DNA from 4 places in the Mucilaginibacter sp. P4_C11 genome. Region 1 is predicted to be linked to each of the others. Evidence: riboswitches for the same ligand, from Rfam matches in the RefSeq annotation. Region 1 holds a riboswitch; each other region holds the start of a gene.
What was found. Region 1 has a riboswitch for S-adenosylmethionine ahead of AC1DU2_RS09375 (peroxiredoxin family protein). Riboswitches for the same ligand answer to the same signal wherever they lie in the genome.

Region 1 (7,682 bases):
ATAAACTTTACAGGCGTTTTTTTATCCGCAGCCAACGCCGCTGCGCCACTAAACAATAAGCCCACAGACAGGCATTTGAATGAAGTGATTAAGTTGATGGTTTTCATTTGATTAGTTATATAAGATCAGTTAATGTTAATTTCCTGGGTGGGTTGATGGATTTGCAATAGCGGCTGTTTCCGGGGCCGGTTCGGCAATAAGCTCATCTAATAATTTATTAAATTTCTTCTCGTAATCCTCGTGGTACTTACCTGTCACGGTGCCCGTATAACCGGTATATATCTCCCTTACATCGCCTTTTCTATCAATGATGATGGTAGTTGGGAAGGCAATGAATTTATTCAAAGCAGGCAACTTTTGCGATACCAGTTTTTTATCGGCCAGCCCTCCAAAAGCGATATCATAATTGATTTCGTATTTTTCTTTCAGCTTGCCCAAGGTATATTTGGCATATTCCAGGCTGTCCTTCTGTTCAAAACCTAATGCAATGGCTTCTACACCGCGCTGATGGTTTTTATTGAACCATGGGGATAGAAACACGGTTTGATCAGTACAGTTAGGGCACCAGGTACCTATAATCTCTACAATTACTACTTTACCTTTGTATTTGTTATCACTCAAGGAAACCTGTTTGCCATCGATACCGGGGAATGAGAAATCAAGTTTTTTATAGCCTTCTTTTAAAAATGTGAGTTTGTAAGGATCAGGTAATTCAACCTCTGTTTTTTTGGCGGCATCAAATTTCAGGTTTTTATAGATGCCAAAACCTTCTTCGCCGCTGATGGAGCCATCGGCATTGATCTTACCTTTTATAATGAACGGACTTGGGCCGGTAAAGCCGCTTAGCGCAAACTCATCGCCTTGTACGGTACCTTCCAGTTCGCGGGTGTCACCAACAACGGTCATTACCACACCGGTAAGCTTGTTCCCTTTTTGTTTCAATAAGGCTATAGATGCAGGAACGGCCTCTTTACTGTATGTTTTGATTTCCCATTTACCGGTCAGGTCGGCTTTAGGGGCTACATCTTTGCCGGGTTCTACAAAGCGGTAGGTTTTACCATATTCTGCAGTAAATGGTAATGAGTTGCCCCTGAAACCCGGTACCAGGCTACGGTATTCGCCGGTTAACGAGCCATCATCCTGAATTTTGGCTACCAGCGCGGCATCATAGGTATTCATTTTGATATATACAGAATCCGTACCAATTGATTTCACATGAAAATTATCTCTGCGGGAGCCGTTGATGAGTGTGAAAACAGCATGCTCGGCATCCTTTCCCTTCAGCTCGAAATTAAAAGGCACCTTTGATTCGCTTACGGTAAATTCGCCGCGCCATTTTCCTTCTTTTATAAATTTAGGCTTTGGGGTTGCATGGGCCGATAACACGCTTACCCCGCTGAGCAATAAAGCGGCAGATAGCAGCCTTGTTTTGGTTAAGTAGTTTGTAGTTTTCATTTTGTATAAGTTTTAATTGTTGTTAATTGATGCGATGCCGGAAATTTGGGCATAGGTTATCCATTGGGCTTTACAGCCTTTGAAAAAACACTATAAATTTTTAGGGTATCCGGCTGTTAAAACCAGAAAACGTACTGAACCAGGCAACAACATCGTTTGATGGCCGCGGGTTGTAGCTGTGGGTAATGGCTATTAAGTGTGTTCATGACTGTTAGTTAATTTATATTCCGGCGGCATAATTGCTATCGGAAAAAGTTTAGCACTTATTTCAGACTGCTGAAAAGTTGCTATAAGATCATCGAGACTTCCTCTCCCTTATTCTTTATAAATCAACTAATTAATGGTGGGGTTAATTAGAATGGTGTAAAGATAACAACAAATATGATAAATACAATAAAATCTATAGATTTAGTAGAATATTTTTAAGTTTTGTATGTCTTTTTTAATTTTTTCTTGTAAAACGATAAACATCCTGGACTGTACAGCACACGCCTGAATTACCACCATAGCAAAGCAACGCACTTAGTACAGCCAGGATGTATATCTTGCTCAATATTTTTTAAACCTGGAATGTAAAGCGTTAGCAATTATGGTAACAACAGCCAGGGGTGCCACCATGCTGTTTTCGGGCTTTTGTAAATAAAGTAAACTTTGGTTTCATGGTATTAGTTTTATTAATAATGATAACGCGTTTAAAAACGATTACCATTTTAACAGACCGACTGGTGGCTATCGTGCTGCTTTGTATATGATTTGGCTTATATTATATTTTTATTTTACAGGTACACTAAATTCTACATCGTCTGGCGGTAAACATTGCTTATCGCTGCATACCATAAAGTTCACGGTACCACTAACGGATGCCTGCCCGGATTTAAGCTTTACTTTTTGCTGAAATATAACAGACTTTTCAAAGTACTGAACATTCATACTAAATGACTTTTCGTACTTGTTTAGTGCCTTCGGTTCTTCTGTGCTTCCCAATAAGGTGTAACTTTCATTAGCGGCAAACTTAAGGGTAGTTTTTATCGGCGCCCCATCTGCCAAATGCTGCGAATAAATATGCCAGCCCTTATCGATGGTTGCTTTAATGAAAACGATAGCCAGGTCATTATCTACCTTTTTTGCAGCATATGACCATTTTACAGGGGTAAGTATTTGTCCGAAGACTGTGCTGCTTAATGTAATAGTTATGGCTACCAGTATAATTTTTCTCATAAAGTAAATTGTTTTGTAGAGTGTATCCTATATATAAAATTGCGACTGATGAATCAACAACTCGTTAAGATAGCGTTACAATTTAAGTTGCTCTTATGAAAAAACTGGTTATAAAGCGTATTCATTATGATTAAGTTTACCTGACTATAGCTTGCCTTAAGAATATTAAATGCACTCCCCTTTTTGGGTCGAATGAGCATTAAAAGCTAAGGCGTTGTAAATATATAATTAATTCTATTAAATCCATAGATATTATAGAATTAATTGTTTTCAATAGAGATTTATTACAACGACATTTGCATTGTAATTTGTTCAAAAAACTATAGGGTATTGGGGTGAGTATGAAATACCAAAACCGTAAGACATTGCATCCCACCGCAATTTAATGTATATACCGAAGCCTTCTCCTTGCAATATAATTCAAAAAACAGTAAATTTTACATTATAAGCCATTCGCGTTATTTGGTTGAATTTGGAGGTGCCCTATTGGGTGACCCGTAAAGATTTTCAAAATATAATTCTTCTGATATGGAGAAGAAAACAATCGACGGTTGTTTGATCCCTCTCCGCAAACCCAACAAACCTGGCATTAGTCGGGTTTTCGTATTTCATAACATGGACAGAAGCTATCGACATGTTCTAAATCTCTTTGTACGTTTTTGACGAGATGTTGCCGTGAACAAGGGTGAAAACTATATAATATACCAGTATTAACGGTTCCAGGCGGTGAATCTTTTCGTGATCTGTAGCTGAAGACAGTTTCTTTTTCTATTTTAGGATCAACCCTCTTGTGGTTCATTTTATGGCGAAAATAAAAATCACGCTTCCTTATTACACAGAAATCAATGACTTTTTAGCCTCTATTCCATGGCCAGGACGAACAACTGATCCAGACTTCTACTGTTTGAGGTTAAAGCCACTCGATCTGGACCGACAAATATACCGGCAACCTTTTAAACGTTCATTTTATTTTTTCGCCCTGCTATTCAATTCCGGTAAGATCGAAGTTAACTATGGCGATCAGACCATTCATGATCCTGAGTCGTATCTCGTCTTTCATTCGCCCAATCTGGTGTATAGCTTTGCTCATAACAATGCCTTGGAGGGTTATGTGATTTATTTTAAGCCGGAATGCTTCTCATTCTTCAAACCAAACTTTCAACAGCAATTCCCCCTATTTGACGTGTTACATACTAACCTGTTTAAGTTTGACCACTCCACATTTAAACGATTGGCACCACATTTTGAATCTGTATTTACCGCTTATGAAAAATCGGCTAAAACACAACATATGGAAGCAAGGGTAAAGTTGCTCGGCTTACTCTACTACCTGGAAGACTTTGCGCTGGAAAAGAAAAAAGACATTCGTCTGGCTACAACGCAACAAATCCTGTTGCGTAAATTTATTCAGTTAATTGATAACCATTATATCAATAAACACTCCGTGCAGGAATACGCAGATATGCTTTCGGTTACTGCCAATCATCTTTCCCAATCTGTCAAACATGTTTCGGGCAAAAATGCACTTACTTTTATTGCCGAACGCCTGGCCACCGAAGCCAGATCGCTCATTCAATACACCGATTTTGAGATTGCCGAGATTGCCTATCAACTCAACTTTTCAGACCCTGCTAATTTTGGCAAATTTTTCAAAAAGCAGGTAGGCTTGTCTCCTTCGGAGTTCCGGAAACAACGCAAGTGATTAAATTGACCTGTTTGTCCAAGTTTTCGACCAAATCTTCTGTGTAAGTTTAAGTTTTTTTGCTACCATAAATTAAATAACGTTATGAACTATAACCCTGCGGTGGATGCTTATATAACTAACTCGGAAGATTTTGCAAAACCCATTCTTGAGCATTGGCGCCGCCTTATTCATGAAAATTGCCCTAATGTAGTAGAGGCGATAAAATGGAGCCTGCCCCATTTTGAGTACAACAGCGATAACATGTGTGTAGTAGCATCCTATAAAAACCATTGCTCTTTTACGTTTTTGAAGGCCGAATTGATGACTGACCCGCGTTTGAAGGCAAACAAGGACTTGAAGCCGATCCAACGATTCTTGGGGAAGGTCAGTAAAATAGAGGACCTACCGCCGGACAACGAATTTATAGCCATGCTTAAAGAAGCCGTACAGTTAAACGAAAAAGGTATCAGGATAAAAAGAGAGAAACCAGAAGCCGACAAACCCAAAGTACTGCAAACGCCCGATTATTTGTTGGCCGCATTAGTGGCTAACCCAAAAGCAAAAGAAGTTTTTGAAAGCAAATCCAACTCATTCCGCAAGGAATATATAGTTTGGATTACCGATGCCAAAACCGACGAAACACGACAAAAAAGAATAGATGAAGCTTTAGAATGGATAGCCGAAGGAAAAGGCAGGTTTTGGAAACACCAAAAATAGACATCCCAAAATACTGTACCACCTTGCCTAAAACTATTGGGAAATAAAAACAACAACCAATCGGACCATTGCTTGTTTTTATTTTCTGTGACCTTTTTGATTATTGCCAGAATCGCCGCGAGATGTTCTAACAGATTCCCATTCACCCCGCTGGAATCCATATCAAAAGCCTGAATATCAATAATTTGCAGGATTTTGTAATTTAATCAGGGAACCATTTCATACATAGTTTTCATCAAAAAGATGAGATAGAACTCTCTGATTTATCCGTTTACCGGAAATCATACGAGTAATCGCAATAATAACGAAGGTTAGTTTACCTAAATGGTCATCGCCAAATTAATAGGCATATTTGTCACCAATTACGGTTTTAAAGAAAGTTGAAAATATAATTTTCATATCAAGGTCTAAGCTCCAGTTTTCGATATACCAAACATCGGCTTCTACACGCGCCTCCATATCCTCTACCAGCTTTGTCTCTCCGCGAAACCCGCGCACCTGTGCCCAGCCCGTTATACCTGGCTTTATAAAATGCCTCACCATAAAATGATCAATTAATTTTGCGTATTGTTCGGTATGGTTTAACATATGAGGTCTTGGCCCAACTACCGACATATGCCCCATTAACACGTTAAAAAATTGCGGCATTTCATCAAGACTTGATTTGCGTAAAAAGGCACCAATTTTAGTAACTCTCGCATCGCCCTTTGTTGCCTGCAGCAAATTTGAATCTTTATTAACCCGCATGCTTCTAAATTTGTAACAGTTAAAAGTAACGTTGTTACGACCCGACCTTGGTTGTACAAATATTGCCGGCCCGGCTGACTCTAACTTAATAAGCAAATAAATAATAGGATACAGCCAGCTCAAAACAAAAACTATAACAAATAGTGAGAATGCAATATCGAATAGCCGCTTCACAATCCTGTTCATGGTGTTTTCAAGTGGTTCAACACGTATGGCGTACGCGTCGATTTTATTTAAGCTTTGCGATAGCAAGGCCCCCTGAAAATATTCGTAATGCTCGGGAATAAGTTTAAACCTGATCATATTTTTGTCGGACTCTTTGATCAGTTTCTGTATCGTGTTTTTTTGCGAAAAGGGTAGTGCACAAAAAATTTCACTTACGTTGTTTTGCTTGCAAAAATTGATACAATCAACGGTTTCGCCAATATATGCATGGTCGAAATTACTACGTAACGGGTTGTCGTTAAAGATCCCTAAAACCTGGTAGCCCAATGACGGGTCATTCCTAAACCGTTTTTGGAGCTCAAATGCTGCCCGTCCGTCACCAACAATAACAGCTGTTTTTGAAACATTGTTAAAAACGGATTGATGCACAAGGCCTTTGAAGAAAAACAATTTCCAACCGGCCAATAAAACGCCAAATAAACTCATAGACACTAAAATGTATCTGCTATTGGTATTATAGGACTCGATAGTATTGAGGTACATAATAATATATGATACCAGGACAAGGTATACAATATAAGCTTTTACCGTTTTTTTGTAAACGTGACCAGGATTTGGCAGCTGATATAAATTGGTGATATTGGCCGCCAGTAGCCAAACCAAATTGAATATCAGAATTACATGCACATAACTTTTATCGCTTACCCAATTAAAATAATTTTGGTGTTGTACGCTGTAAACGATAATTAATGAGAGGTTTAAAAGAAAATAATCGGCAATAAGGTTTAAAGATCTGCTCAAATTAGTATTGCTATGTTCCATAGGTCAGTATTTTGTTATGGCCTAACAAATACAATGCTACACTTCTTTAAATTAAAGGAATTGCGATAAAAAATATTTTTTTATTACCTGGTTAAAAAAAATAAAACCTTTGGTTGTGAAAATTACAATTTACAACTGCTTAAACATAAAAACATATTGGTCGGCAGCGATAAAATCCAGGTTTTCGTAAAAATCAAATGCGGGCAGGTATTTATTGGTCATTAATGCCAATAGTTCAATTTGGTTTTCCTTAGCATATTCCTCGCAATAGGACATTAGCTTTTTTCCGTATCCTTTTTTTTGAGCACTTTTGCTTACAAAAAGCTCATCAACCATCAACTGGTCGTTAGTCCACCATGTTTTTTTGTGTCCTAAAATTGCAGCAACGGCATTATCATTCTCATATACTATAAATCCTATAAAATTAGTATTGTTTATAAGCTCTGAAAGGTATGCGCCTGCTTTTTCAGCAGTCCAATTGCAGTTCCAGGGCGGAGAATTATAGGCATCCACAAAAACTTTCACACAATCATCAACATGATTTTCTGTTATTGATATTATTTCCATAAAAGCAGGTTAAATTAATTCCTCCTGGAATTTTGGGCTGCCTGCATAAGCAGTGATGAGCTGCTGTTTTAAAGCTGCCGGGTCATAAATTTGCTGGTAAAAGGCAAACGCGTTAGCTTTTAACGGTTCGATTGCAGAGGCGTCAAGATTGTTTATTCTTTGCATAATTGAGCGTGGCTCATCATTGTTGAAACTAAGGCTGGTTACATCATCTATTATCAATTCCTTAAAAAATGGGATATCAGAAACAAGCGATGGCACCCTGAAGTAATAAGGGATGGATAATATACCCGATTGCGTGCCGGAT
Region 2 (7,682 bases), on a different contig from region 1:
ATATGGCAGCTATCCGCTGTTCGAATTTATCTTTCATATTTACAAACCTGCCCGGATTTTTATAGTAGTACTCTACAGCGCACAAGCGGGCTGCAGGGTTTTTGCTAAAAAGAAACATATAATCAGTTTCTGGCGTTAGCTTGCTTTTTACGGCGTTGAAATTAATCCGACTATCTAACTGGATCAAGAAATAGCCCATTACAAGATAATAGCCGTAGGTAGTCCCGGAAAAAGGTGTCATTAAAAACCGTAGCTGTTTATTTTTCGAGACAATTTTAACACTGTCGTTTAGTGGTTTTGACATCCCATCATAGTTAAAATAGACCGGTTCAGAATGTGTTTCCTGCTTAAATTTAAATAAAGGAGAACATATTTTTTTATACCTGGCATTTAGGAGGGCGTTATACGGTATGCCGGCATCTAACTTATAACTTATCAACGAATCTTTAAAAAATATAAACTGATAACCTATTCGCAGGTAGTCTGATTCATAAATCCTTGAGACCTCAGAATACCCAAAGCCAATATCCTCCATTGCATGTTTTGACGTAATAAGCAGATTGAGCACCCCCGCGGGATTTGTTTTATAGGTATCAGCCAGTTTTCTGATAAAAAGAGAATCAGCAGTAACAACCTGTTGGTTTACGTTTTCTACTTTTTCCCTCTCCTGCCCAAACATCATGGTTGTTGAACAGCAAATGAAAATTACAAAAGCGAAAAACTTATTCATGCAATGGTTTATTGGCGATACAAGATAATAAAATTTGGCATTTAAAAACAATCCTTCGCCACGGTCTATGCCCTCTCAGACCGCTATTCCAGATGTTGTCGCTTGGATTAGATAATTCGACTACTAATCGGAAAGATGCCTGTGAGGATACAGGCATCGGAGCAACAACAAAGATTTTGACACAAAAACCTTTTACCTTTCGCCTTTTACCTTTACTCTTCGCCTCTTAATAAAAATAAAATTTGGTATTTAAATAAATATCCGCTTATCTTTGGGACATTATTTGGTAGCGATACCATAGTCAATCAATTCTCCGCATAGTTCGGGTATTGATTTATAAAGAAGCGGCGAGAGATCAGGCTCAATGACCCGCTGGCAACCCTTCAGTTTTGAAGAAGGTGCCAATTCCTGTCCCGGCAAATAACACCGGGGGATATAAATTTATAGCCATGAAAAGTTTAATTACAATTACTACAAGCAACATTTTTAATACCCAAAACATTAACATACAACGCATTAGCCCAATTATCGGCTGCATTTGTATGTGTTGCTGCTGTTGATGCTTTAATACGTTCATTTTTCAATCCCTGAAAACATACGTGTTGTAAAACTGGTAAACATTTTATCAGCTTGTCAAAAATCCATCTAAACAACAAAATTTAATTATAACCTTTTAAAAATCTACAACTATGTCAGCCTTAAAATTCGAAACCTTACAATTACACGCCGGCCAGGAAGTTGACCCTACTACAGGTTCACGCGCGGTACCACTTTATCAAACTACATCGTACGTATTTAAAAACGCCGAGCATGGCGCCAACCTGTTTGCCCTTAAAGAGTTTGGCAATATTTATACCCGTTTGATGAACCCCACTACCGATGTGTTTGAAAAACGCATTGCCGCTTTAGAAGGTGGCGTTGCGGCTTTAGCCACCGCATCGGGTCAGGCCGCCCAGTTTATAGCGTTAAATAACATCTTACAAGTCGGCGATAATTTTGTGACCTCACCATTTTTATATGGCGGCACTTATAATCAGTTTAAAGTTGCGTTTAAACGCTTAGGCATTGATGTTCGTTTTGCCAAAGACGACACCGCCGAAAGCCTTGAAGCTTTAATAGATGATAAAACCAAGGCCATTTACCTGGAAACTATAGGTAACCCTGGCTTTACAATTGCCGATTTTGATAAAGTTGGCGCATTGGCCAAAAAGCACGATCTGCCGCTGATTGTTGATAATACTTTTGGAGCAGGCGGCTATTTGTTCCGTCCGTTGGAGCATGGCGCAAGCGTGGTGGTACAATCAACCACCAAATGGATTGGCGGTCATGGTACCAGCATTGGTGGCGTTATTGTTGATGGCGGCAACTACAACTGGGGCAACGGCAAGTTTCCGCAGTTCACCGAGCCTTCTGAAGGTTACCACGGGTTGGTTTTTGCCGATGTATTTGGCATTGGCGGTCCGTTTGGCAACATTCAGTTTATTATTCGTGCCCGTGTAGAAGGCTTGCGCGATTTTGGCCCTTCGCAATCGCCATTTAATTCATGGCTGAATATACAGGGACTGGAAACACTATCATTACGGGTGCAACGCCATGTAGATAATACACTGGAACTGGCTAAATGGCTTGACCAGCATCCGCAGGTAGCATCAGTAAACTATCCGGGATTAGCATCATCGCCATACCACGAATTAGCAAAAAAATACCTGAAAAATGGTTTCGGAGCTGTGTTATCTTTCGAGATTGATGGCGATAAAGAAGCAGCGGGTAAATTAATAGATAGCCTGAAACTGGTGAGTCATTTAGCCAATGTGGGCGATGCTAAAACGCTCATCATACAGCCATCGGCCACAACACATCAGCAGCTATCTGATGAAGAACAGCTATCGGCAGGCGTTACCCCAACATCGTTAAGGGTAGCGGTTGGTATTGAGCATATTGACGATATAAAAGCAGATTTTGAACAGGCATTTGCCAAAATAAAAGAGGCGCAGGCCGAATTGGTTTAAAGTCTTAAGTCGAAAGTCTTAAGTTCTGAGTTAAAAAAATAACGACTTAGAACTTAAGACTCAAGACTTTCGACTGAAAGTAAGATAGAATGAACACAGAAATATTTAAGTACACACAAACTTTTGAGCTGGAATCTGGCGAACAACTACAGCAACTGGAGATAGGCTTTCATACTTATGGCCGCTTAAACCAAGAGCGGGACAACGTGGTGTGGGTATGCCACGCCCTGACAGCCAATGCCGATGTTTTTGATTGGTGGAAAGGTTTTGTGGGCACTGCAAATAAATTTAACCCCGAAGAACATTTTATAGTTTGTGCCAATATTTTGGGTTCGCCATATGGTACAACTAATCCGGTAAGCACAAATCCGGAAACTGGTTTGCCATATTTTTTAACATTCCCCCAGTTTACTATCAGGGATATCGTTAAGGGCCACCAGTTATTAGCCGACCATTTGGGCGTGGGCAATATTCATATCCTTATTGGTGGCTCATTGGGCGGCCAGCAGGCTATTGAATGGGGTATCATCCAACCAAACCGTATCAAAAATCTTATTTTGATAGCCACCAACGCACGGCATTCGCCATGGGGTATCGCGTTTAATGAGTCGCAGCGTTTGGCTTTAAGTGCCGACGCCACTTTTAACAATAACACTATTGAAGGCGGCCAAAACGGCTTAAAGGCCGCCAGGAGTATAGCGCTGCTCTCCTACCGTACCTATAAAACTTACGGTATTACACAGCAGGAGGAGATTGATAGCAAAACCGATAATTTTAAGGCATCAACCTACCAGGAATACCAGGGCCAAAAACTGGTGAACCGGTTTAATGCCTACAGCTACTGGTATTTAACCAAGGTGATGGACTCGCACAACGTAGGCCGCGGCCGTAACGGTGTTGAGAAAGCATTAAGCCTTATAAAAGCCCGTACGCTGGTTATCGGTATCAAGTCAGATGTGTTATTCCCCATCGAAGAGCAGGAATACCTGTTCAGGCATATTCCTAAATCGGCCTTTGCCGAATTGGATTCGTTTTATGGCCACGATGGTTTTTTAATTGAAACAGAAGCATTAACAAATATTATCACATCGTTTTTTAAAACTGATGTAAAAGGAAAAATTATAGAATTGCAACGTACAGCGTAATGAGTAAAAAGTTAAGTATAGGATTATTTGGATTTGGCGTAGTTGGACAGGGATTATATGATATCATCAAGACAAAAAATTTAAACATCGAAATTGTAAAATTTGCTATTAAGGATCCGCACAAAGAGCGCTCCCTGCCGGCACATTTATTTACAACAGATAAAGACGAGTTGCTAAACAACCCGGAGATTAATACCATTGTAGAATTGATTAACGATACCGAGGCTGCTTTTGAAATTGTATCAAGGGCATTAAGCAGCGGGAAAAACGTGGTATCGGCCAGTAAAAAAATGATAGCGCTTCATTTAGAAGAGCTGATTGAGCTACAGCACAAACATGGCACTTCATTATTATACGAAGGCGCGGTTTGCGGTAGTATCCCTATTATCCGTAACCTGGAAGAGTATTATGATAATGAACTGCTACACTCCATAAGCGGAATTTTTAACGGATCATCAAATTATATCTTATCTAAAGGCTTTATTGAAGGCCTGGATTATGATAGTGCCCTTAAACAGGCGCAAGACCTTGGTTTTGCCGAAACCGACCCTACCAGCGACGTAGGTGGTTACGATGCCAAATACAAGTTGGTTATTGCTGCGGCACATGCCTATGGCGTAATAGTACAGCCAGATGAAGTTTTCAATTTGGGCATTCAGAACCTTGCTGCCCAGGATTTACAATACGCCCGCGAAAAGAACCTGAAAATTAAACTGGTTCCGGTAGCTAAAGAATTGGACGATAGCAACGTGGCCATGTTTGTATTGCCTAAATTTGTTAACAGTACCGAGTTTTTATATAACGTGGAGTACGAGTACAATGGGGTAACGGTACAAGCCGCCTTTGCCGATCAGCAATTCTTTTTCGGAAAAGGCGCCGGTGGCCACCCTACCGGTTCGGCCGTGCTATCAGATATAGCCGCGTTGCGCTATAGCTACCAATACGAGTACAAAAAAGCCAAAGAAAAAACAGGACTTCAATTTACCAACGATGTGGAGTTTGATATCTATTTAAGGTATGATGACGAGCGATTGGTAGAAGATTTGAAATTTATTTCGATAAAAGAACGCTATTATTCTGGCGATTATAAATTTGTTATCGGAAAAGTTAATTTACAAAGCCTCATTGATAACCAATTGCAAATAACCGAAGGAAAGGCGTTTGTTGCCTTTGCCGGCCAGCTTACCGGCGTTAGCCTGGCATCGATATAAGTGAAAGCCTGAATAATTTAAAGCAAATTTTGCTTTGTTAGCTTATAACAAAAGAAAGGGTATCCGTTTTGGGTACCCTTTCTTTGTGTTATAAAAATTTATTTTGTTATACAGCCCGATAGTGCACCGGCTCCTGGTATATCATTATCAGGCAGATCGGCAAAGCTGCCATCCTCATGCAAAACTTTTAGGTTTTTTCTGTTGGGGCCATTCCTTTCAAGCGTATGATTACCCGCAGTCATATCCACATTAGTGCCATCGCCCCTCATCCACGTGTTGTTAGCCTGGTTTTGGTCTAGTTCTCCATACTTTCTCATGATCTTATCCTCCTTTATATTTTAGGTTATTAATTCTAAAACTATTCATAGCTATGAATTCAGTTGGTGATAAGTCTGGGCACCCTCTTTTGTAGCTGGGATTTTATCCTCGTTATATAAAATATAAACTCATTATTGTTCTATATATTATCCCGAAAGAGCGATAAAGAAGAGGCCGGCCGGTACGGATAGCCCCTCCTTATTTTCAAGCAGCGAGTTCTGTTTGGTTAGTAAAGCCGACTGGTCGCCGGCACGATTTTACAATCATCGCCAATAATAATTTCAAGCTCGTAAACCTATATACCTTCGGTACCCGGCTCATGTCCTACCATGCGCCCTGTTGTACGGCCCTGCGGGCGGCTGGCAAAATCGGTTTTAGCTGGCCCAACTGATGGAAACTCTTTCTTATTTGGTGGGGTTACATCAGTTTGTTCGCTGTAAGATGTATCGGCGCTTCTGGTAGGCTGATCAACTTCTACCTGGCTATGGCTACCTACACCTTCTGTCCTGGTTTTACGTTCTTCGGGAGTTTCGTTTGGATACTCGTCGGTTACATCAAACTCTTCGTCCAAATCATTGCCATCGTCTTCTAAGTCGCGGTTAGCGTTATAGGCATTGGCATTGTTTACAGAAGCTGACCCGGTATTTTGGTAATCACTATCCTGGTTTTCCCAGGTTTCATTATGCATATTCATAGGTTTTAATTTTAGTTGTTAATTAATAAACCCATTGAAATAGCATATTGTTTTCTAATTAAGAAAATAACTTTCGGTAGTATATGCAGATTTTAGATGTGCAGAACGGATATAGTTAAACGAATGTACTAAACCACCGTCATTGCGAGGCACGAAGCAATGACGGTGGTTTGATATTGACAGTCAGTAACTTACAAACACTCCATTATGAGCGTGTTGCGGCAATCGCGGACTGTGAAAAGCGGATATATCGTAATAGTATATTAATCAATATTTTACGCGCTTACCAAACAAAGCTCTTTTACCTTGGCTACGGTGAAATCAACTTCGTCTTTGGTATTGTATTTGGAAAAGGAGAACCTTACCGATGGCCTTGATGAGCTTGCACCTATCGAAGTAAGCACGTGCGAGCCAATATCGGTACCCGAGCTGCAGGCGCTGCCGCCTGATGCTGATATGCCGCTGATATCTAAATTAAATAACAGCATATCGGCCATTTCCATTTCGGGGAAAGCTACGTTAAGCACCGTGTATAAACTCTTTTCAGGATCGGTTTCTCCGTTAAAGTTTACGCCGGGAATTTCGCTGGTTAATCTACCCAGCATGTATGATTTCAAGCCCTGAATATGTGCCTGGTGTTGCTCCATTTCGGCATAAGCCAGTTCCAAAGCTTTGGCCAGGCCAATAATGCCGTAAATATTTTCGGTACCGCCACGCATGTTGCGCTCCTGCGAGCCGCCATATATTAAAGGCTTTATTTTAATGCGGTGGTTGATGTGTAAAAAACCAACGCCTTTAGGCCCATGCAGTTTATGACCGGCACAAACCAAAAAATGAGTTTTAAGCTTGCTCAGGTCATGCTGATAGTGCCCCATTGTTTGTACCGTATCGCAATGATAAATGGCGCTATAGGCCTCGCAAAGGTCGCCAATGCGGTTCATATCCGATAGGGTGCCAATCTCGTTATTGGCGTGCATGATAGATACAAAACTCCTGGTATTATCCTTCAATAAAGTTTCCAGGTGATCGTAATCTACATTACCTTTGCTATCAATATTAACAAAGCTTAGTTTGATGATACCCGATTTTTCCATAGCCTCCAGTGTATGCAATACGGCATGATGCTCAATATGGCTGGTGATAGCATGGGTAATGTTATGATCAATAATGCCGCAACGGATAGCTGTATTATCGGCTTCGGTGCCGCTCGAGGTAAAAAATATCTCGGCAGGCGAAGTATGCAGCAGCCCGGCTATGGTTTTGCGCGATCTTTCGATAAGCGTGCGTGCCTCCCTCCCATGTGAATGAATTGACGACGGATTACCATAATGGTTTTCCATCACTTTATACATTTCTTTTAAAACTTCAGGGTCAAGCGGCGTAGTAGCAGCATTGTCAAAATAAACACGCATCGTTATAGTAATTATTGATTTATTGAATTACTTAATTAGTGATTTGAAGAGCAAACTCAACAATTCATCAATTCAATCCTTCAACAAATGGGTCAGTTAACTTATAAAAACTCTTTATTAAATTACAACTTAATGATTTGGTTATGTCTAACTCAATAATTCA
Region 3 (7,682 bases), on a different contig from region 1:
CTTTGGGGCAGGCTATTTTTTATGTAAAAACAAACCTGGTTGTTTTTTGCAAATAAATTAGCTGATAAAAAAAGACATCCTGTATATGGGATATCTTTTTAGCTTAAAATAGCCTTAAAATATAAGAGAATTCGTAAGCGATAAATAAAATTACCAGCATGGCATGAAAAGTTTTGTTATTCACTTTCATGGCCACCATGCATAGTACAAAATGACCTATATTACGGATAGGGTATTCCAGTGTATAGTGGCTGTAATAGGCCTGTCCTTTTATAAAAGTATCCACCATATCTAACAGGTAACTTGCACCTAATATGCCGAATATCCATTTACGGCGCGAATAAAAGTAATCGTTGTAATCTTTATAATCGTTCAGGTCTTCGGGGTATAGCAGGGCGCATACGCTGTAATAAATTACAATATAAAAAATGACGAAGAAATACTCCAGGAACAGCCAGTGTTTAATATCGTGCAGGTTAAACTCCCACCACCAAAAATGCAGCAATAACAGGAACATGTAAAAGGCCCACAGGTTGTGCACCCAATAAGGTTTATTGCGCCCCGGATGCTGAATTTGCTTAGCCGCCCCTTTAAGCAAATGGGTAATGCTAAGGCCCAATATAATACCAATAACAGATTTGATGTGGCTGAAAAAATCCATAGATAGTAACGTGGATGGTAATAGTTAAATGTAGATATTTGATAATTAGCTTTTAAGAAAAATATTAAATATCGCGCTCCCAATGACACAAGACCTGAAAGACGAGGCTTTAGAGCAAATAGAACTGGATGTAAAGTTTGGATTTGAAAATGAGCAACAGATTTTTGAAGGTTTAGAAGATATGTTTTATGAAGAGGATGACATTGACGAAGAGTGGTTAAAACAAACCATCCACCAACAATACAATCAGCATCAAAAGGAAGCTTTGCAGTGGACAAAACCAACCGGATTTGAAAAGCTGGCCAAAGCATTCGACCAACTGATTGTGCAAAAGATAGTATGCCTGCACAACGCCGGTTATACCAAACAAGATGGCGAAGGCGATTGCATGGAGACCATAGAACGGTTGGATGAATTAGGTGTTAAAGCTAATAGCTTTTGCTATTATCACTCGCAGGATTTAGCCAGGGCTGTTGACCCTAATACCCGGAACTTGTACTTAGGTTTTGATAGCGTTACGCAAAATGATGATGAAGCTTTGCAGGTTGCCCAAATGATTGTTGCAGCACTCAGGGAAAACGGCCTCCAGGTAAAGTGGCCAGGCACAGTTACCCAACGGATAGAAATTGTAAACATCGACTGGAAAAAAATACCCGACGATGAAGAATGGGGAGCAGAGCGGGTTATACAAATGTTGACTAAACCGCGATCAGATCAGAAACCTTTTTGGAAGTTATGGTAGCGAGAGTAAACAAAGTAACAGGCTTACAAACAAAAAACGATGCCCTTACTTTAGAACATCATTTTCACAATAGAAAATCTTAATAGCCCACTAAAAAATCGCCTCCGCAATCCTTTTAGTTGGCCCGGCGTTGCTCATGGTATAAAAATGCAGTACCGGTACGCCAAAAGCTATTAACTCGCGGCATTGGTTTATCATCCATTCTACACCGATATCCCGTACGTCTTTTTCTGATTTGCAGCCGTTAACCGCGTCGCATAAATCTTCGGGCATATCAATATGGAAGGTTTTTGCTAAACCGATTAACTGTTTTGAGTTAGTAACAGGTTTTAACCCTGGTATGATAGGCACATTGATGCCGTTGGCCCGGCAATTATTCACAAAATCGAAGTATTTCTGGTTGTCAAAAAACATTTGGGTAACAATAAAATTTGCACCCATATCCACCTTTTGTTTCAGGTATTTAAAGTCGGTTTTAAGGTTTGGTGCCTCAAAATGCTTTTCGGGGTAGCCGGCAATGCCAATGCAAAAATCGGTTTTCAGGCTATCGTCGTTATGTTCATGCAGGTATACGCCGTTGTTCATGTTCACTACTTGTTGCAGCAAATCGGTAGCGTAGTTATGCCCGTTGGGGGTTGGCACAAATGATGCATCGCCCCGGCGTGCATCCCCGCGCAAAACCAACACATTCTCGATGCCTAAAAACTGCAAGTCGACCAGGCCATTCTCCGTTTCATCCTTTGTAAAGCCACCGCACAATAAATGTGGAACGGTATCTACCTTGTACTTATTCATGATAGCCGCGCAGATGGCGATGGTACCCGGGCGTTTGCGATAGCTCAACTTCTCCAGCAAGCCATTATCATGCTGCTTGTAAATAAAGTCCTCGCGCAGCGAAGTAACATCAATAAACGGCGGCTTAAACTCCATTAATGGGTCAATGGCATCGTAGATGCCCTGAATGCTCTGACCCTTCAGTGGTGGGATAAGTTCAAAGGAAAAAAGTGTTTTGCCTTTTGCATTAGCAATATGTTCCGTTATTTTCATTGTTTGTTCTGGTACGAGTTTCTTATTATATCCGTCATTGCGAGGTACGAAGCAATCCCCGATTTGCAAATCCGCCCTGTATAGTTCGGGATTGCTTCGTACCTCGCAATGACGGTTTGTTGTATGTTATTATCAATATTTTTTAATGTAGTGACGCAACATTTTGCGTCTCCCGCATGCAAATCCAACCTTGCAAATCCGCTTGTCTGGTGGGAGACGCAAAATGTTGCGTCTCTACAACAACCCCGGTTGCAGCCATGTCATTACTTTTTTTTCCAGCTCCGCTGGTGAATACTCGCAATGACGGTTTTTTGTTTATTCTACTTTTAATAATTTATGTTAGGACCAAGCCAACGTTCAACATCCTCAATTGTCATTTGCTTCCTCAAAGCATAATCCTCCACCTGATCTTTACTTATCTTACCTAATCCAAAATACCTGGCCTGAGGATGCGCGAAGTAGAACCCGCTTACAGCTGCTGCAGGTGTCATGGCTAAACTTTCGGTAAGGTGCATTTTGGCATTGTCCTCGGCCTTCAATAACTCAAATAAGGTTGTTTTCTCTGTGTGGTCCGGGCAGGCAGGATAGCCTGGGGCCGGGCGGATGCCTTGATATTCTTCCTTGATGAGGTCGTCGGTGCTTAGCTGTTCGCCTTTGCTGTAGCCCCAGTATTCTTTACGCACCAGTTCGTGCATTTTTTCGGCAAAGGCCTCGGCAAGGCGGTCGGCAAGGGCTTTGGCCATAATGCTGTTATAATCGTCATGGTCGGCCTCAAATTCAGCAACCAGTTCATCACAGCCAATACCTGTGGTTACGGCAAAGCCGCCAAAATAATCGGGCACACCGCTTTCTTTTGGTGCGATAAAATCCGATAGCGCATAATACGGGTCGCCTTTAACCTTTTCGGCCTGTTGGCGCAGGGTATGGATGCGGGTTAACAAAGTAGTGCGGCTTTCGTCGGTATACAATTCAATATCGTCTCCAACACTATTGGCCGGCCAAAAACCGATAACACCGTTGGCGTGTAGCAGCTTTTCTTTTACTATCTTTTTTAACAATACCTGTGCATCATCAAAAAGTTTTTTAGCCTCATCGCCCACAAATTTATCGGCAAATATCTTAGGATAGCTGCCGCGCAATTCCCAGGTATGGAAAAACGGTGTCCAGTCGATATAAGGGACTAATTCTTCCAGTGGATATGATTCAAATACTTTGGTACCGGTAAACGTTGGCTTAGGCGCTACATCGCCGTCCAGGCTAACCTGGAAACGGGCTTGCCTTGCCTGGTCGATAGTAACAAAACGTTTATCCGATTTTTTATTCAAATGCGCTTCGCGCGATTTTGCGTATTCTTCTTTAATATTTTTGATATAGGCATCCCGGCCATCACGGTTCATCAGGCTGCTGCACACGGTAACACTGCGCGATGCATCAAGCACGTGGATTGCAGCACCCGAGTAATGCGGATCGACCTTAACAGCCGCATGGATACGCGAGGTAGTAGCCCCGCCAATGATTAACGGAATAGTAAAACCTTCGCGCTCCATCTCTTTGGCAAAGTGGACCATCTCATCCAGCGATGGCGTAATCAAACCACTGAGGCCGATGATATCTACATTTTGTTTTTTAGCCTCTTCAATAATGCGTTGCGCCGGTACCATTACGCCCAGGTCAATCACCTCGAAGTTGTTACAGGCCAAAACTACGCCTACTATATTTTTGCCAATATCGTGCACATCGCCTTTTACGGTGGCCATCAATATTTTACCGGCATTGGCACGGCTGCCGCTGCTGTCTTCGCCGGCATCAATAACCCGTTGTTTTTCCAGTTCGATGAATGGCAACAGGTAAGCCACCGCCTTTTTCATAACCCGGGCCGATTTTACTACCTGTGGCAAAAACATTTTGCCGGCGCCAAAAAGGTCGCCAACAATGTTCATACCGTCCATTAGCGGGCCTTCAATAACCTCCAGTGGTTTGCTGTATGTTTGGCGGGCTTCTTCCACATCGTCATCCAGGTATTCAATAATACCTTTTACAAGCGCGTGCGATAATCTTTCCTGAACGGTTCCTTTGCGCCATTCTTCATCGCGCACAACTTCTTTGCCTTTACTTTTTATAGTATCGGCGTATTCAACAAGGCGTTCGGTGGCATCATCGCGGCGGTTAAGCAGTACATCTTCTACCAGCTCAAGCAGGGTTTTATCTATTTCCTGGTAAACCTCCAGCATGCCGGCATTCACGATACCCATATCCATGCCGGCGCCAATGGCATGGTACAAAAATGCCGAGTGCATGGCTTCACGCACCACATTGTTGCCCCTGAAAGAGAAGGAGATATTACTTACCCCGCCGCTCACTTTGGCATGTGGCAGGTTTTGTTTTATCCAGCGCGTGGCTTCAATAAAATCAACCGCGTAATTGTTATGTTCCTCCAAACCGGTTGCAACGGTTAGGATGTTGGGATCGAATATGATATCCTGAGGAGGGAAACCAACCACATCAACCAGTATATCATATGATCTTTTACATATCTCAATACGGCGTTGTAACGAATCGGCCTGGCCGGTTTCGTCGAAGGCCATTACAACCGTGGCAGCGCCATAGCTCAGGATTTTGCGGGCCTGCTCAATGAACTTTTCTTCGCCCTCTTTAAGCGAGATGGAGTTTACGATACCCTTACCCTGGATGCATTTTAAACCAGCCTCAATAACGGTCCATTTTGATGAATCGATCATGATAGGCAGTTTGGCAATATCCGGCTCGGATGCTACCAGGTTCAGAAATTTTACCATTACCGCTTTCGAATCAATCATGCCCTCGTCCATGTTGATGTCGATAACCTGGGCACCGCCCTCTACCTGTTGCAGGGCAACGGCCAAGGCGGCTTCATAATCTTCAGATAAAATAAGTTTCGAGAATTTTGGCGAACCGGTGATATTGGTACGCTCGCCCACATTTACAAATATGCTGTCGGGCTTTATGGTAACCGCTTCCAGGCCGCTCAGGCGCAGGTCGGGTTCAATTTCGGGGATAAGTCTTGGGGGATATTTGGCCGCTTTATCGGCTATGCATTTGATGTGTTCCGGTGTGGTGCCACAACAACCACCCACAATATTAACCAACCCGGCTTTAATAAAATCATCAACCTGGTGCGCGGTTTCATGCGCGGTTTCGTCGTACTGGCCAAACTCGTTTGGTAAACCAGCGTTAGGATATGCAGAGATAAATACGTTTGCCTTTTCAGAAAGTTCGGCCAAATGCGGCCTCATTTCTTTGGCACCCAAAGCGCAGTTTAAGCCCACTGAAAGCAGGTTGGCATGGCGTATCGAGTTCCAGAAAGCTTCAACAGTTTGCCCCGATAAGGTACGACCAGAGGCATCGGTAATAGTACCGGAGATCATGATAGGCAAATGCTTGCCCGACTCATGGGCGTATCTATTGATAGCGAACAAGGCCGCTTTGGCGTTCAAGGTATCAAATATGGTTTCAACCAATAATAAATCCGATCCGCCATCAACCAGGCCACGTACCTGGTCGTAATAGGCATTGGCCAAATCATCAAAGGTAACGGCGCGGTAACCAGGGTCGTTAACATCTGGCGACAAGGACGCTGTACGATTGGTTGGCCCAACGGCACCCGCCACAAAACGCGGCTTTGATGGATTTTTTTGATTGTATTCGTCGGCCACTTCGCGGGCAATACGCGCGCCTTCGTAGCTAAGTTCGTAGGCCAGCTCTTCCAGCTTATAATCGGCCAGTGAAATAATTTGTGTGCTGAAGGTATTGGTCTCGATGATATCGGCACCGGCATCCAAATACTCGGCATGAATGGCCTTGATGATATCCGGGCGTGTAATATTCAAAAGGTCATTATTCCCCTGTAGATCGCTGATGTGATCTTTAAACCTTTCACCACGAAAATCCTTCTCGGTAAGCTGGTACCGCTGTATCATGGTACCCATAGCCCCGTCAATTACAAGGATGCGTTTTTCTAATTCTTTTCTAATGTCCATGGTTAGTATCAAGTAGTTAGTATCAAGTATCAAGTACGGAAACTCCGGCCCATGATTTTTAATTAGATCAACACAAAAAAATCTTGCTACTTGATACTAACTACTTGCTACTAAAAAAAGCTTACATCGAAAAGTCGGGTGTTCAATTGACTTTCGCTTATCTTTCCAGGGGCTGTTTAGCCGGCCGGGTAGAATGTAGCACCTTGTGAAGCACAGGTTGCTAAGACATCGCAGGGTCTAATCCCTCCGTCTTTCTCCATAAGCACTGCAAAGGTGCATAATAAAGCCGTAAAATGCAATAGTTTATATGCCCGGCTATGTGTACGCTAAGTAAATTTATGTGTACAAAAAAAGCTGCCTTTGCGGGGCAGCTTTTAAATAATAAATATTGGTTGCTTTATTACCTTCTTCTGCCAAATAAACGCAGAATCATCAGGAAAAGGTTAATGAAATCAAGGTATAAGGTTAAGCCACCCAATAGCGCCATTTTTCCCGCAGAAGCATCGCCATATTCAAGGCCTGCACCAATACGTTTTAATTTTTGCACATCGTAGGCGGTTAAGCCAACAAATACCGCAATACCAATATAGCTAATAATGTATTGCAATTGACTGCTGCCTATAAACATGTTGAATACTGATGCGATGATTATTCCAATTAACCCCATCATCATTAACGAGCCAAACTTGGTTAAATCGGTATTGGTTGTATAACCGGCAATTGCCATTATCCCAAAAACAAGCGATGCTGTAACAAATACGCCGATTACGGAGCCGGTGGTGTAAACAATGAGTATATAGCTTAAGCTGATACCCATTACCGCCGAGAAAGCTACAAATAGCAAGGCCGCCATAGCATATGAAAGGCGCTGAAAGCCAAAAGAAATGATTAAAACAAATGCCAGCGGCGCAAACATTACTAATGTGCCTAAGCCGGTATTACGCCCGGTTTCCGGATCTCTGAGCGTTTCATATAGAGCTTGGTTTTGAGAAAACACATAAGCACAAATAGCTGATATGCCTAAAGCCACAAACATCCATAAAAATACATTGGCTATAAATTTACGCGATGCGTCTTGTTCTGTTATTTGGATTACATTTTTGTATTCGTATCCAGGATCTTTAATTTCCATTTTTTTATTAATAAATTAATACACGAATATACGAATAATCGGTGAATATATTGTGAAGGAAAGTATCAGGTATCAAGGCAATTT
Region 4 (7,682 bases), on a different contig from region 1:
CCATCGCCGGCAATAACGTGCTTGCGGTATTTAAGGTGCAGCATAGTCCATAGCTGGGCATTGCCTTTAACAATAACGTGGCCGCCACGACCGCCATCGCCACCATCGGGGCCACCTTTTGAGGTCAATATATCACGGTGTAAATGCGCAGAGCCCGCCCCTCCGTGGCCACTGCGGCAACAGATTTTCACATAATCAACAAAATTGGAACCTTGCGACATAATTTTTCTCTTTTTGAGACCGAAAGTCCGAAAGTCAGTAAAGTCCGAAAGTTTAAGAATTTTGACGTTCCTAACTTTCGGACTTTACTGACTTACCGTCTTCCGGACTTATATTTAATATTAATCTTTTAACCAGGCTTCGATAATGGCATGTATCTGGCCAAAAATCTCATCAACCGAGCCTATACCATTAATGCTTTTAAATTTACCCTGGTTTTTATAAAAACCGGCCACTGGCGCCGTTTTATCATTGTATTCGTGGATGCGTTTGCTAATCACTTCCGGGTTGGCATCATCAGGCCTGCCCGAATCTTTACCACGTAGCAATAGGCGGCGCAATAATTCATTATCATCAACCTCAAGCGCTATCATTCCGGTTATTGCCGAATGCTTGCTGGTTAACAGGCTATCCAAAGCTTCTGCCTGTGCAACCGTGCGGGGGAAACCATCAAAAATGAAACCCTTACCGTCTTTATTGCTATCCAGCTTATTGCTGATCATACCAATTACAACCGCGTCAGGAACCAACTTGCCATCATCCATCAACTTCTTTGCCTCTAACCCAAGTTCTGTTCCTTGTGCAATTTCGCCACGTAAAAGATCGCCGGTTGATAAATGGATCAATCCATATTGTTCAATAAGCTTTTGTGACTGAGTCCCTTTCCCGGCTCCGGGAGGACCAAACAATACCAGGTTTAGCATGCTCGTTATAAATTAAAAGCCTTTCGGTACAACACAGAAAGGCTTAGGATTAACTTTGTACCTGTATGGATTAAACCCATTTAAAGGCAAATTATATGTGCACTCGAAGGGAGTCGAACCCCTAACCTTCTGATCCGTAGTCAGACGCTCTATCCAATTGAGCTACGAGTGCTTTTCGAAACGGAATGCAAAGATAGAATTTCTTTTCAATCTCTCACATTTTTTTTCAAAAAACCTGTAACTCGCAGTTTTACATGGCCTTACTTTCCTCCGTAAATCAGGTACTTGTTTTATATGTTTAATTTTTCACCCGGATATCGCATATAGGACCAATTAAACAAAATTGGGGTTACCCCTTTTGCAGCAGCATGAACCGGAGTAGGCCGGTAGCTTAGTCATGGTGAGTCATGACCAGCGTTCAATACCCGCCTGTCATTTCATGACAATTAAATTATATAATGTCTATGTATTTAGTAGAATATATTATATATTTGCATCACTAAACAGTTCTTTAATTTAATTATCAAGAAAGACGGAGGGAAAGGCCCTGTGATGTCTTAGCAACCTGTAAGCCCAATTGTTATAAAGGTGCTAATTCCTGTTCGCCATTTAAGTGGCGGAAAAGATAATGTATGTTACGTTACTTACAGCTATATAGCTGTGCCATCATATCGTTATCGCCCAAATTTCTTGTTTATTTAAATTCCAGTGCTTTTAACCCTGCATTATAAAAACGCAGTTAAAAATTTACGTTATGAAAATTAAACAGCTACTCATCACCTGCTCCTTGTTAATAACCAGCTATTTGGCCGTTGCGCAAACCACAACGCCTGCTCCCCTGCCTGCATCAATTGACCGGGGTTATATTGTTAAAACCGGCGAGCAAGCGCCCGATGATTTTAAACTGGTACTGGCCGATGGCACCCAAACTTCACTAAAACAGCTTCGGGGTAAGATAGTTATCCTGCAATTTACCGCAAGCTGGTGCAGCGTATGCCGCCAGGAAATGCCTCATCTTGAAAGAGATTTATGGCAGGCTTATAAGAACAAAGGCCTGGTACTTATCGGCGTTGATAGGGACGAACCGCTTGAAAAAGTGCAACATTTTCAGCAGGAAATGAACATCAGCTATCCGCTGGCGCTTGATCCTGGTGCCGATATTTTCGGGCGCTTTGCCAACAAAAAAAGCGGTGTAACCCGCAACGTGGTTATTGACAAAGACGGCAAAATTGTATACCTCACCCGCCTTTATGATACCCAGGAATTTGCATCGATGCTAAAAGTGGTTGATGCGCTGGTTAACAATAAAACTGCATCTGTAAACTAATTAAAAGCTTAAAGCAGAAGGCATAAAGCTCAAAGTTTCGGGTTTCAAAAACCTCTTTAGTCAAATTCTTATATTTTGAGTCAAAACGGCACTATCTACTTAATACTACTATCTATATATCAAATTGTTATGAAAACAACAAGAACACCTTTTCCAAGCGTATCCCCTGCCAGTAAATTCGTCTCATTCTCCTCCGCTTCTGTTTACCTTTATATGCAGGGTATGCGTTGTTGCTGTTAAATAAAGGCAACGGTTATTAGCCACGGGTCCCCTGCTGCAGCTGGCCGCCTCTGCTTATAACCAACACAATCAACAATCAATTTACCGGTACTATAAATTCAACAGCAGGCATTGCTATGCCCAAAATGCTGATGACCGGCTTTGCTATACCGGCAATAAAAACTATTAATCATTAACCATCATGTTAAAAAATTACAAATTTCTACTGGCACTCCTGTTGCCATTTTTTCTCATCCAAACAGTTGCGGCGCAATCTGTTAAAATAAGCGGCACGGTAACCGCTAAATCCGATGGCTTGCCCTTACCAGGTGTAAGTGTAGCTGTAAAAGGCACCACTAATGGTGCACAAACCGGCGCCGATGGCAAATTCAGCCTGAACGCCAATGTTAACGATGTGCTTAAAGTTTCCTATCTCGGTTTTGCAACGCAGGAAATTACGGTAAAGCAAGCCGAAACCAACCTGCAAATTGTACTGCAGGATGCACCAAACTCCCTTAACGAGGTGGTGATCACGGCGCTCAATATCTCTAAAGATAAAAAGACATTGGGCTATTCGGTTCAGGGATTGAAATCAAAAGATATCTCCGAAGCCAAGGAAACCAACCTGGTGAACGCGCTGGCCGGTAAAATTGCCGGTGTGCAGGTTACCAACAGCCAGGGCGATATGGGGTCGTCTCGCATCATTATACGCGGCGAAACTTCGATAGGCAATAACAACCAGCCCTTGTTTGTGGTTGATGGTGTTATTGTTGATAACAGCCAGTTTTTGGGCACCAACGGTTCAAGAGATTTTGCCAACGCCATAGCCGATCTTAACTCCGAGGATATTGAATCGGTAAGTGTGCTTAAAGGGCCAAACGCGGCGGCGCTTTACGGTTACAGGGCCGCGGCGGGTGTTATCCTTATTAAAACCAAAACAGGTAAGGGCACAAAAGGGCTTGGCGTTACTATCAACTCCAACACCAGCTTCTCGACCGTAAACATCCTGCCCGATTACCAGAACGAATACGGCCAAGGATCAAACGGCAAGTTTAGCTATGTAGATGGTAAAGGCGGCGGCGTTAACGATGGCGTTGACGAAAGCTGGGGCCCCGCGCTTGACGGATCGCTTATTCCGCAGTTTTACTCCAACGGCCAGGCTGTTCCGTTTGTGGCCCATCCGGATAATGTAAAAAACTTTTTTAATACAGGCGTAACCTTAAATAACGGTGTAGCACTGGCAGGCAGCAGCGATAAGGCTGACTACCGCTTATCGTACAATAACCTGCACCAAACCGGTATTGTACCTAACACCTCGCAAGGCCGTAACTCGTTTTTGCTTAACTCTACCTTCAAGCTTAGCCCTAAGTTAACGGTTACAACTATTGCCAATTATATTAAAGACGATGCCGATAACCTGCCCGGCGCCGGCGGCAAACGTGCAACCAGCACCATGCTACAGTTTACGTGGTTTGGCCGCCAGGTTGATATCAGCCAGCTTAAAAACTATAAAGATGCTAATGGCAACACCTTTAACTGGAACAACAGCTATTATAGCAACCCTTACTGGCTGGCCTATGAAAACACCGTAGGGCAACACAAAAACCGCATTATAGGAAGCGTTGAACTAAATTATAATATCATCGAAGGCTTATCGGCCAATTTCCGTACCGGGACTGATTATTATAACGACAGGCGCAAAATTAAAGTAGCTTACGGGACCAACGGCACCCCATTTGGATCATACGAGGAAGATGCCTACACCGTAAACGAAACCAATACCGAAGCCAGGCTGCAGTACACCAAAAAACTCAATAACGATTTCTCGTTAGATGTTTTGGGCGGTGGTAACATCAGCACCATATTAAATGAGCAAAACGACCAGATAGCACCTAAACTGGCAGTAGCCGGTTTGTACACCTTAAGTAACTCGCGCGATCCGCTGGTATCATCCAACTATTATGGCAAGCTTAAAACTTACAGCTATTTTGCATCGGCACAAATAGGTTTTAAAAACTACGCCTTTATTAACCTTACCGGCCGCAACGATTGGTCGTCAACCCTTCCGGCGGCCAACCTATCCTACTTTTATCCTTCGGTCAATGGCAGTTTGATACTTTCAGAGGCACTTGATATTAAAAGTGACATTTTAACCTATGCCAAACTACGTGGCGGATGGTCAAAAGTGGGTAAAGCTACAACCCCTTATCAACTTATCAATTACTATAATTTTACCGCTCCTTTTGGTTCAAGCCCACAGCAAAGCCTGGGCACTGTTGATTTGAACAGCAAGCTGAAACCGGAAACCACCACATCGGCCGAAGCCGGTTTTGAGCTGGGCCTTTTCCAGGACAGGATTCATTTAGATGTAAGCGCATACAATACCAACAGTATAAACCAGATTGTTACCGTTGATGTAAGCCCATCAACCGGTTACAGCCAAAAACTAATCAATGGCGGCAGCATCAACAATAAAGGTATTGAGGTGCAACTGAGTTTAACACCAATAAAATCAAAAGATTTTACCTGGGATATAACCACCAACTATTCACTTAACCGCAGTAAAGTAGTTAAGCTGGATGATGAAGGCCGCCTGCAAAGCATCATATTAGGAAGCGACCGTACCGTGCAGGTGTTAGCCGCCCTTGGGCAGCCCTATGGTACCCTATATGGCAACGCCTACACCCGCGATGCATCCGGGCAAATTGTTATAGGCGCCAACGGCACACCGGTTATCAATCCAACCAAACAATACCTGGGCAAATTTACACCTAACTGGCTGGGCAGCATCAATAATAGCTTTACCTACAAACGCATAAATCTTGGTTTTTTGATTGATGCACGGTTTGGCGGTTCTATTTATTCAAACACCAACCGTACGGGTACCTATACCGGCGTGCTGGCCTCTACCCTGCCGGGCCGGGGTACTGCAAACGGCGGTATCAGCTATTATTACCCCGGCAACAATACATCGGCAACCGCAGTACAAGTTAGCGGCAGCGCTCCCGCAGGCGTAACGGTTTACAATGATGGCAAGATCTTTAAAGGCGTTAAAGCCGATGGCACCGCCAATACAACCATATTACCTGCCCAATCATACTACAAAGGGTTTACCAATGTTGATGAAGCTTTTGTTTACGATGCATCTTACATTAAACTGCGCGAGGTTAAACTGGGTTACACTTTCCCTTCAAACTGGGTAAAAAGCGTCGGCCTGCAATCGGCAACCTTATCTGTTGTTGGCCGCAACCTGTGGATAATCCATAAAAACGCGCCAAACATCGATCCTGAAACCGCCTTTAACAACGGCAACGGCCAGGGTCTGGAAGACCTTACCCTGCCAACCGTACGCAACATTGGCTTCAACATCAACCTTAAATTTTAATAACCATGAAACTTAAATATACAACTATCATATTATCAGGCGCGCTGTTATTATCGGCAGCATCGTGCAAAAAAGACCTGGTAGATATTAACCAGAACCCTAATAACTCGCAAACGGCACAGCCCGATTACCTCCTTACTGCAGCAAGCAAGGTTACTGCCGATACGTATTGGGGCACCGCCAACAACATGGAAGCAGGATTACTGTTTGTACAATACTGGGCCAAAATTCAATACACCGATCCCGACAGGTATATATACAGCAACAGCGCTTTCCAGGAGCTATGGACGGTAGGTTACTCTAAAAGTATAGTTAACCTTAACCAGATCATTAAACTGGGCGATGCGCAGACCAATACCAATTACAAAGGTGTGGCGCTGGTACTACGCTCGTGGGTATTTACCTTGCTTACCGAGGCCTATGGCAATATCCCTTATAAGCAGGCGGCCAACATAGATCAGTATCTTACGCCCGCTTATGACAGCCAAAAGGATGTTTATTTTGCCCTGCTTGATGATTTAAAAGCAGCCCAAACTGCGCTTGATCCATCGGGCAAAGCCATTGCCGGCGATGTTATCTATGGCAACAATATTGCATTGTGGAAAAAGTTTGCCAACTCGTTGCGCCTGCGCATTGCCTTGCGCATTGCCGATAGAGAGCCTGCAAAAGCCAAACAGGTTTTGGCTGATATACAAACCGAGGGTGGCAGTTACATCAGCGCTAATACCGAAACCGCGCAATTTACCTATGTAGATTCGCCAAACCAAAACCCTATCAGCAATTTGTTTGACACCAGGGACGATTACCGCATCAGCAAAACTATTGTTGATAAACTTGTTGCGCTGAATGATCCGCGCCTCCTCGTGTACGCCAGCAAAACTAAGGATGCCACACCGCAAACTTACGTGGGCATACCCAACGGCCTGCTGGTTGGCGATGCCAGCAACCTGGGTTTTACCAAAACATCAAAACCGGGTACTTACTTTTTAGCGCCGCATGCCCCTGCCGTAATCATCAGCTATGCTGAAACCTTATTTGACCAGGCTGAAGCCGTAGCACGCGGTTTTATTGCCGGGGATGCTGCCGGGTTATACAAACAGGCGGTAACTGCATCATTAAAGCAATACAGCATTGCCGATGCGGATATTGCCACTTACACTGCCCTGCCAGCCGTGCAATACGATGCCACCAATTACAAAAAGTCAATTGGCGAGCAAAAATGGATAGCCCTATTTGGCCAGGGACTGGAAGGTTTTACCGAGTGGCGCAGGCTTGATTACCCGCAGCTGCAGCCTGCTGTAGCGGGTACGTTAAGCGGCAAACTGCCGGTAAGGTTTATTTATCCCGGAACAGAGCAATCGTTAAACGGTGCCAACTACAAGGCGGCGGTTGCCAGCCAGGGTGCAGACGTATTGACAACCAAATTATGGTTTGATGTAAATTAAAAATGATAAACGGCCATGTTTGGGGTTGATACCCGGCATGGCCGTTTTTAAAGCCGAAAGCAGAATGCTAAAAGCTTAAAGCTGGTTTGCTTCGGGTGATATTAATTGATAGGCGTTATGAAAAGGCGGAGTGGCCGAGTGGTTCAGGCGGGGGTCTGCAAAACCCTTTACGGTGGTTCGAATCCACCCTCACGCCTCCGGGTTTAATGTAAAATATGCTATGAAAAAGCTGGGTGTACTATTATTAACTGTTGTATTTTATTTTGCGGGATTAAAACTGGGCAACGCCCAGGCTACAGCCACAGGGCCGCGTGTACTGGTAGTTATGGCCCATCCCGATGATGAAAGCACTTTTTCGGTAACACTGTACAAAATTGCCAAAG

Region 2: it holds a riboswitch for S-adenosylmethionine, as region 1 does, so the genes downstream of both, AC1DU2_RS23495 (O-acetylhomoserine aminocarboxypropyltransferase/cysteine synthase family protein) here and AC1DU2_RS09375 (peroxiredoxin family protein) in region 1, are expected to answer to the same signal.
Region 3: it holds a riboswitch for S-adenosylmethionine, as region 1 does, so the genes downstream of both, metH (methionine synthase) here and AC1DU2_RS09375 (peroxiredoxin family protein) in region 1, are expected to answer to the same signal.
Region 4: it holds a riboswitch for S-adenosylmethionine, as region 1 does, so the genes downstream of both, AC1DU2_RS01695 (peroxiredoxin family protein) here and AC1DU2_RS09375 (peroxiredoxin family protein) in region 1, are expected to answer to the same signal.

The regions. Positions count from the first base shown of each region.
Region 1 is NZ_JBFUIA010000008.1:76,941-84,622, forward strand. Features, by position in the region: gene AC1DU2_RS09370 (peroxiredoxin family protein) at 1-107, opposite strand, end outside; gene AC1DU2_RS09375 (peroxiredoxin family protein) at 136-1,455, opposite strand; SAM riboswitch class I at 1,673-1,786, opposite strand; gene AC1DU2_RS09380 (protein-disulfide reductase DsbD domain-containing protein) at 2,227-2,673, opposite strand; gene AC1DU2_RS09385 (helix-turn-helix domain-containing protein) at 3,476-4,375, shown strand; gene AC1DU2_RS09390 (YdeI/OmpD-associated family protein) at 4,460-5,074, shown strand; gene AC1DU2_RS09395 (undecaprenyl-phosphate glucose phosphotransferase) at 5,414-6,808, opposite strand; gene AC1DU2_RS09400 (GNAT family N-acetyltransferase) at 6,938-7,375, opposite strand; gene AC1DU2_RS09405 (glycosyltransferase family 4 protein) at 7,385-7,682, opposite strand, start outside.
Region 2 is NZ_JBFUIA010000030.1:17,718-25,399, forward strand. Features, by position in the region: gene AC1DU2_RS23490 (hypothetical protein) at 1-730, opposite strand, end outside; SAM riboswitch class I at 1,062-1,172, shown strand; gene AC1DU2_RS23495 (O-acetylhomoserine aminocarboxypropyltransferase/cysteine synthase family protein) at 1,420-2,739, shown strand; gene AC1DU2_RS23500 (homoserine O-acetyltransferase family protein) at 2,829-3,884, shown strand; gene AC1DU2_RS23505 (homoserine dehydrogenase) at 3,884-5,095, shown strand; gene AC1DU2_RS23510 (hypothetical protein) at 5,194-5,412, opposite strand; gene AC1DU2_RS23515 (hypothetical protein) at 5,709-6,107, opposite strand; gene AC1DU2_RS23520 (cysteine desulfurase family protein) at 6,383-7,519, opposite strand.
Region 3 is NZ_JBFUIA010000019.1:120,795-128,476, forward strand. Features, by position in the region: gene AC1DU2_RS18395 (hypothetical protein) at 104-661, opposite strand; gene AC1DU2_RS18400 (DUF6891 domain-containing protein) at 744-1,403, shown strand; gene metF (methylenetetrahydrofolate reductase [NAD(P)H]) at 1,494-2,450, opposite strand; gene metH (methionine synthase) at 2,777-6,466, opposite strand; SAM riboswitch class I at 6,621-6,731, opposite strand; gene AC1DU2_RS18415 (Bax inhibitor-1/YccA family protein) at 6,867-7,598, opposite strand.
Region 4 is NZ_JBFUIA010000001.1:377,516-385,197, forward strand. Features, by position in the region: gene obgE (GTPase ObgE) at 1-221, opposite strand, end outside; gene AC1DU2_RS01685 (adenylate kinase) at 342-923, opposite strand; tRNA gene AC1DU2_RS01690 (tRNA-Arg) at 1,022-1,095, opposite strand; SAM riboswitch class I at 1,441-1,555, shown strand; gene AC1DU2_RS01695 (peroxiredoxin family protein) at 1,678-2,250, shown strand; gene AC1DU2_RS01700 (SusC/RagA family TonB-linked outer membrane protein) at 2,672-5,854, shown strand; gene AC1DU2_RS01705 (SusD/RagB family nutrient-binding outer membrane lipoprotein) at 5,860-7,299, shown strand; tRNA gene AC1DU2_RS01710 (tRNA-Cys) at 7,424-7,496, shown strand; gene AC1DU2_RS01715 (PIG-L family deacetylase) at 7,520-7,682, shown strand, end outside.